DNA from 3 places in the Paenarthrobacter sp. NPDC089675 genome. Region 1 is predicted to be linked to each of the others. Evidence: riboswitches for the same ligand, from Rfam matches in the RefSeq annotation. Region 1 holds a riboswitch; each other region holds the start of a gene.
What was found. Region 1 has a riboswitch for cyclic di-AMP ahead of ACIPY2_RS11435 (hypothetical protein). Riboswitches for the same ligand answer to the same signal wherever they lie in the genome.
Positions count from the first base shown of each region.

Region 2: linked by a shared signal. The riboswitch ahead of ACIPY2_RS08030 (C40 family peptidase) and the one ahead of ACIPY2_RS11435 (hypothetical protein) in region 1 are both predicted to bind cyclic di-AMP.
Region 3: linked by a shared signal. The riboswitch ahead of ACIPY2_RS19470 (hypothetical protein) and the one ahead of ACIPY2_RS11435 (hypothetical protein) in region 1 are both predicted to bind cyclic di-AMP.

Region 1 is NZ_JBIVHM010000004.1:296,214-298,471, forward strand. Features, by position in the region: gene ACIPY2_RS11430 (glycosyltransferase) at 1-276, opposite strand, end outside; gene ACIPY2_RS11435 (hypothetical protein) at 410-1,249, opposite strand; cyclic di-AMP (ydaO/yuaA leader) riboswitch at 1,253-1,436, opposite strand; gene ACIPY2_RS11440 (ATP-binding protein) at 1,545-2,258, opposite strand, start outside.
Region 2 is NZ_JBIVHM010000003.1:83,876-86,133, reverse strand. Features, by position in the region: gene ACIPY2_RS08035 (NlpC/P60 family protein) at 1-538, opposite strand, end outside; gene ACIPY2_RS08030 (C40 family peptidase) at 638-1,369, opposite strand; cyclic di-AMP (ydaO/yuaA leader) riboswitch at 1,374-1,553, opposite strand; gene ACIPY2_RS08025 (M23 family metallopeptidase) at 1,678-2,258, opposite strand, start outside.
Region 3 is NZ_JBIVHM010000011.1:82,404-84,661, reverse strand. Features, by position in the region: gene ACIPY2_RS19475 (ATP-dependent DNA ligase) at 1-582, opposite strand, end outside; cyclic di-AMP (ydaO/yuaA leader) riboswitch at 866-1,015, shown strand; gene ACIPY2_RS19470 (hypothetical protein) at 1,020-2,246, shown strand.

The DNA.
Region 1 (2,258 bases):
GATCTTCAGGGTGTTGTCCGTGCTCGCGTTGTCCGCCACCGTGATGCGGAACGTATGCGGGAAGGTGTCTGCGAGGTGCCCGTGCAGCCGGCGCAAGCACTCCTCAAGGTCCGTTTCCTCGTTGTGGACGGGGATGGTCACGTCCAGGACAGGGACCGAGGTCCGCGTGTCCACGGGAGAGCGCCGCGGCTGCCGGTGGGGCAAGGCAGGAGCGGCGAAGGTCCCCGAATGGGCGGGGTTCGGCAGCGCACTGGTGGCGGGATCTATGAGCGTCATGCATTTACATTGAGGCTGCCGATTGTGAGGGCTTTAGGCGGAAGCTGTGACGGGACTGTGTAAGTTTCTCCGTCCGGCGGGACGCGAAAAGCCGCCCCCGGAACGGGAGCGGCTTTTCGGGAAAGCTCTCGGCTTAGTACCAGTTGTTGGCCAGGTGGAAGGCCAAGGCAGCCGACGGGGAACCGTAGCGTTCCTTGATGTAGTTCAGGCCCCACTTGATCTGGGTCTGGTAGTTGGTCTGCCAGTCAGCGCCCGCCGAAGCCATCTTGCCGGCCGGAAGCGACTGGACAATACCGTACGCACCGCTGGAAGCGTTGGTGGCAGTGGTGCGCCAGCCCGATTCCTTCTCCCACAGCGTGTTCAGGGCGGTCATTTCGCCCGGGCCCCAACCGTAGCTGGACAGGATGCTGGCAGCGTACGCCTTGGCGGCGGCGGGATCGTCAACGGCCTTCGGCGCAGCGGCGGCTGCGGCGTCAGCTGCTGCCTTGTCTGCGGCTGCCTTGTCCGCGGCGGCCTTGGCAGCGGCATCAGCGGCGGCCTTTTCGGCAGCAGCCTGCGCGGCGGCGGCCTGGTCCGCGGCGGCTTTGTCCGCTGCAGCCTTGTCTGCGGCCGCTTTATCTGCGGCGGCCTTCTGGGCGGCAGCTGCCTTTTCTGCTGCGGCTTGCTTGGCGGCGTCAGCCTGGGCGGCGGCTTCGGCGGCCGCGTTCTCGCGGGCCTGCGGGTCGATCTGTGCTGCCGACTGGGTCTGGGCGGCCTGGCTCAGTTCCGGAAGGTTGAAGGCTGCGTTTGCAGCCTGCCCCAGCGATGCAACACCGAGTGCGGCGGCAACAACGCCGGCTACTACCGACATGCGGTGGCCGGCCTTGCCCTGACGGGCAGCGTTCTTCAGAACGGTCTGCGACTTGGTCAGCGGGGCGGTGTTTTCGTCGCGATGGCGCGCGGAAGGGCGCGCCTGATCCTTGAATTCAGACATGTGTGATTACCTCTCAGCGCCTGCGGAGTTAGCTGTCGGGTTCGGATGAGGTCATCCGGCCGCGCGCGTAGCTGCGGCTTCACCCCAAGGGCCGGCGCAATGCCTGGCCCGGAGACTCTGGGTCCCCCGTCTCTGCCTCGATGAGAACGGAACTCCGGGAAGTGGCAGAGCTCGGCGCATCCCGGGTGTGGGTCTCTTGGGGCGACCCACCCTTTCGACGCTACAGGAGGTTTCCGCTTAAGTCACATTTGGGTAACAGAGATCACGACGGCGGTGCGTCGCCTTGCCCGTTCCGTTATGCGTGTTCGACCGTTACGCACGGGAGCCTCAGGGCAAACTCTGTGCGACCGGGTTTGGAGGTTACTTCGACACTTCCGCCGTGAGCTCCCACGATCGACTCCACGATGGAAAGTCCCAGGCCGGAGGTACCTTCAGAGCCGGACCGGGCCGAATCAGCCCGGGCGAAACGGGAGAATATCCGCCCCTGGAAGTCCGCAGGGATTCCGGGTCCGTTATCGGTTACGGTGACCACTGCGCTGCCATCCGCGGAGATCATGACCCCGGTTACCACGGTGGTTCCGGGATCTGTGTGCTTCCGGGCGTTGGACAACAAATTCGCCAGGACCTGATGGAGTTGTGTCGCGTCCCCGCGCACTGTGATTGGTTGGTCCGGCAGGCGGAGTTGCCAAATGTGGTCCGGCGCCATGACTTTCTCGTCACTAACAGTCTCGATGACCAACTGGGTGAGGTCGACGTCCGTGAGCTTCAGTGGTTGGCCCTCGTCCAGCCTGGCAAGGAGCAGCAAATCTTCCACCAGGGTGGTCATGCGTTCGGACTGGCTCTGGACACGTGCCAGCGACTTCCGGCCGTCCTCGGTGAAGTTCTCCGTCATGCGCAGCATTTCGGTGTACCCGCGGATGGCCGTGAGCGGCGTCCGCAGCTCATGCGACGCGTCTGCGACGAACTGCCGGACTTTGGTTTCGCTTTCCTGCCGTGCTTCGAGGGCCCT
Region 2 (2,258 bases), on a different contig from region 1:
CGTGGAAGTGGATTCCCACGGCGGCCAGCGAGTTGGTCACCAGCATGGTGCAGTCCTGCGTCACGCCGAGCTGGGCGTAGGCGGCGGCAGCAATTGCAGCGCCCAGGCCGCTGGAAGCAGCGGGGGCTTTGGCGGCCGGAGTGGAGGAGTTCACGGCAAGCGTGGCATTACCGGAGGTCGAAGCAGTCTTTGCCTCCGCCTTGGCCGGAGCCTGCTCCACAACCGGAGCGGGAGCCTCCACCGTCGAGACAACGGGACGCTCGTAGGAGATGGCCACCGTGGAATCAGCGGCGATGCTCGACTGCGCAACAGCTTGGACATCGATCGACGACGTGGCGGTGGAATCATGCTGGACGTTGGCGTCGGCAGCGTTTGCGGCCACACCGCTGGTCAGGACCAAGCCCGAAGCAGCAGCAATAACGGCTGCCTGGCGGCCAACGCCACCGGCGTTGTCGCTGACAGCCTTCGCGATGACGGCGAGTGAGCTGGTCTTGGGGGCCTCAGCTCGGTGCCGTGCAACCTTGTTTGCACTGGTCATGGTTAATCTCTTTCCGTTTCCGTGCGCGGCTGGGACAGCACACGGGTCATGGGAGAGCCGGCACTTGGGGGGCATGCCGGCTAACCCGAATGGTGTTTTCTACTGCAGAGTGAAGAAGGAGGAGGTGCCCGTGGAGGCAACCGAGTGCAGGAGCGTGCCCTGGCTGGGGTTCAGCGCGCTGATCATCATGCCGTTGCCGACGTAGATGCCGACGTGCGCGCCGCCGTTCTGCATGACCAGGTCCCCGGGCTGGGGGTTGCTGGTGGGCTTCATTGCGGTCCATGCGTTGACGCGGGGGATGCTAATGCCGGCCTGGGCGTAGACCCACTGGGTGAAGCCGGAGCAGTCCCAGCCGTTGGGGGTAGTGCCGCCCCAAACGTAGGGGTGGCCGATGCCGGTGTAGGCGATCGCTGCGAGCCCCGAGGCGGCTGCGCTGGTTGCTGAAGCCTTTGCGTCGGAGGACTGGGCAGTGACGGCGCCGTTGGCCTGGTCTCCGGCGGCCTGGGAACGCTGCGTGGCCTGGGAAGCGCGCTGGACCTTGGGGGCTTCCTTGGTGACGACTACCGGGCTCTCGAAGGAGACGGTGGCGGTGGGCTCTGCGGTGACGACGGCGGTGGTGACCAGCTGCTGGGTGCTGGACTCTGCCTTGGAAACGTCGGTATCGGCTGCCTGGGAGGGAAGGCCCACCGTCAGGACGAGGCCGGATGCTGCGGCCAGGACTGCGGCCTGGCGGCCAACGGTTCCGGCGTTGTTCGAAACAGCCTTCGAAAGGGTGTTCAACGGGTTAACCGTCTCGGCGCGGTGGCGCGCAGGGGTAGTGCGTGATGACACGTAGGTAGCCTCTCCCAATGCCTGCGAGGTGAGCTGTCGGATTCGGATGGGAGTCATCCGGCCACGGCTTCGAAGAAGCTTTGTGACTTAACCCCAAGGCCTTCTTTCGAAGACCAAAAGTGGTTCCCCCGCCCCTGCCAGACGATTTATGCGAACGGACCCTGAGTGGTGGCAGAGCTAGGCAATCCACTCAAGTGCATCGGCCCCCTAAAAAGCCGATGCGCTTTAGACGGTACAACAGTTGAACGCGAATGTCACATTCAGATCACGGGGCGTGTCACGAATGCGAGAGACAACCATCAGCTGGCCTAGAGCCAACCCATGGGATCAACGACTTCGCCGTTGACCTGGACTTCAAAGTGGAGGTGGCAGCCGGTCGAGGCGCCTGTAGTGCCGCTCAAGGCCACGACGTCGCCGCGGTTGACGGTCTGGCCGACCTTGACGTTGAAGGACGACAGGTGGTTGTACGTGGTCTCCAGGCCGTTGCCGTGGTCCACTACCACCCGGTTGCCGCCGCCGTATTCGTGCCAGCCTGCAAAGGTGACCTTGCCTGCTGCCGCTGCGTGGACTGCGGTTCCACACTGCGCCACGAAGTCCTGGCCGCGGTGGAAGTCTCCGGTGCCGCCGGTCAAGGGGCTGACGCGGTAACCGAAGGGAGAAGCCGTGGTCAGTGTGTCGAGGGGGCTGCCCAGGGTGCCCTTGGAGGAGCTGGCAGTAATGCTTCCCACCGACTGTGCGCTCAAGAGCTGCTTGAGCTTGCCGTCCGGGTCGGCCTTGGTAGCCACTGCCGCCCGGCTGAAGTCGATTTTTGCCGACGCCTCGGCGGAAACCTCGGGCTGGCTGCCCCCGGAGACAGCCAGGGCCGCTTCGGTCTGGCCGGATTCCGAGG
Region 3 (2,258 bases), on a different contig from region 1:
GAACATCACCCGCTTGTTCGGCTGGTAGGTGCCGTCGAGAGGTTTGGACAGCACGCCGTCGAGCCCTGCCCCTTCAAGCTGCACGAACCATTCCTTGGCCCGCCCAAGGTCCGTGACTGCGGGCGTGACGTACACCGGCGGCTCGGCGTCGGCGAGCGCCTTTTCCAAGGCGGTCCGGCGTTCAGAGAAGGGCCGGCCGGTCAGGTCTTCTTCACCGAGGGCGAGCAGATCGAACGCCACCAGGGACGACGGCGTCTTTTCCGCGAGCATCCGGACCCTGCTGTCCGCTGGGTGGATGCGCTGCTGCAGACCCTCAAAATCGAGTCGGTTCCCGGAGATCAGGATGATCTCGCCATCCACCACACACTTCTCCGGGAGGTTCCTCTTCAACGCCTCCACAAGTTCGGGGAAGTAGCGGGTCATGGGTTTCTCGTTGCGGCTGCCAAGGATGATGTCGTCGCCGTCCTTGAAGACGATAGTACGGAACCCGTCCCATTTGGGCTCGTAGTGCCCAACGTCGGGGATGTTCGGGACGGACTTGGCGAGCATGGGCGAAACGGGCGGCATCACGGGTAGGTCCATAGCTCATGTCTACCGGCCAGTACGCACCGAGGGCTAGTGTTGGCGGCCGGACATTTTGGCCGTGTTGGCTGCAGGAGACCCACCAAGCGCACCAGATACAGCGGATCGGGCACGAGCTTCCCGCCTGGCGCCAGCCCCGAAGCCTAAGCGCCAGGGACCACGTAAAAAGGCGGACGTTCCGTCCGTTACATTAATGTGACTTTACTTCCCTGCTCCTGTACGGTCGAAGGGCGTGCCCGATCTCCGCTGGGCCGCTTCCGGGGTGACGCCGAGCTCTGCCGCATCCCGGAATCCGCCAGACCCGCGGCAGAGACGGGGGACCCAGAGTTCCCGGGCCTGATTTCCCTGCAGGCCCTTGGGGTGAAGCCGCCACGCGCGGCCGGACGGCCTCGTCCGAACCCGACAGCTAACCTCGCAGGCGTTGAGAGGCAAACACCATGTCCCCAACCATGGATCAGCCGCGCCGTGCCCAAATAGCGGACGAGCGCACCAAGCCATCCGGACGCCGTCGGGCCCAACCCAGCGGACAGGTCACCGGAACAGAAAGCACGACGCCGGAACCCGCCACCGCGGCCCAGCCCACCACACCTGCGCCCATGACGCGCGCGGAACGGCGGGCGGCCGAGCGCGAGCAGGCCGAGCGCGAGCAGGCGTCCGGAGCTGTTCCTGCCCGCGACGATTCGACCACGCCCGGTCCGCCCACCGCGGCCCTCCCGGTAATCAAGGCCCCCGAAACTCCGGCCGAAGCAGAACCAGCCACCGCGGCCATCCCGGTAATCCAAGCACCCGAAGCAGAACCAGCCACCGCGGCCATTCCCACGGTGCCTGCCCCGCAACCGAAGTCGGCAGCGCAAATCGCCGCCGCGGCCACTGCTGCTGCCGGCCTGGCAAGCGGAGCACCCGAGCGGGCTCGCGTTTCAGAGCACACGGACGCCCGAAAGGCTACGGCACAGCCGACGCCGGCAAGGCCGACTACGGCAAAACCCGCCTTTGGCTCCTTCGGCGGTTCGTCATTCAGCCGGGAACCGCACGCAGTCCTGACCAAGGCCGCGTCGGTCAAGACCATGGGCCAGCGCATGGCAGTAGTTGCCGGCGCACTTGGCCTGGTTCTGACGGTAGGCACAGTCAGCCATGCCTTGGACCTGCCCCTCTTTGGCCAGGACAGCCACAGCCAGCAGGCCAATGGCGCAAACGCGGGCAGCAACGGACGCGCTTCCGGCAAGGCCACCCCCGGCCCGACTCCGTCCTACACCACCGCTTCCTCCACTTCCCCGGCAGCAACAGCAGAGACAGGACAGTCGGAGACGACGCAAGCCGCGGCGGAGGCACCCGCAGCTGTATCGCCGTCGTCCGTTCCTGCTCCGCAAGTCTCGCTGGCCGCGCCCAAGTGGGTTCCTTCCGCCGCGCCTTCGGCCGTGGTTCCGGTCCCCGGAGTAACCACGCCGGTTCCGAGCCAGCCCGCGCCGCCGTCGGACACCGTCACTGCGCCAAGCCCCACGCCAAGCACGACGCCGACTGTCACACCCACGCCGTCGCCCACCCCCACGCAGACGACAAAGCCGAGGCCGAGCAACAACCCAAAAGCCAGCAGCACGCCGTCGGCCAGTGATCCGTCACTGAGCGTGGACGGCCTGTTGGATGTGGCCAAGGAGGTCCTCAAGTGAGCACCCGAATGC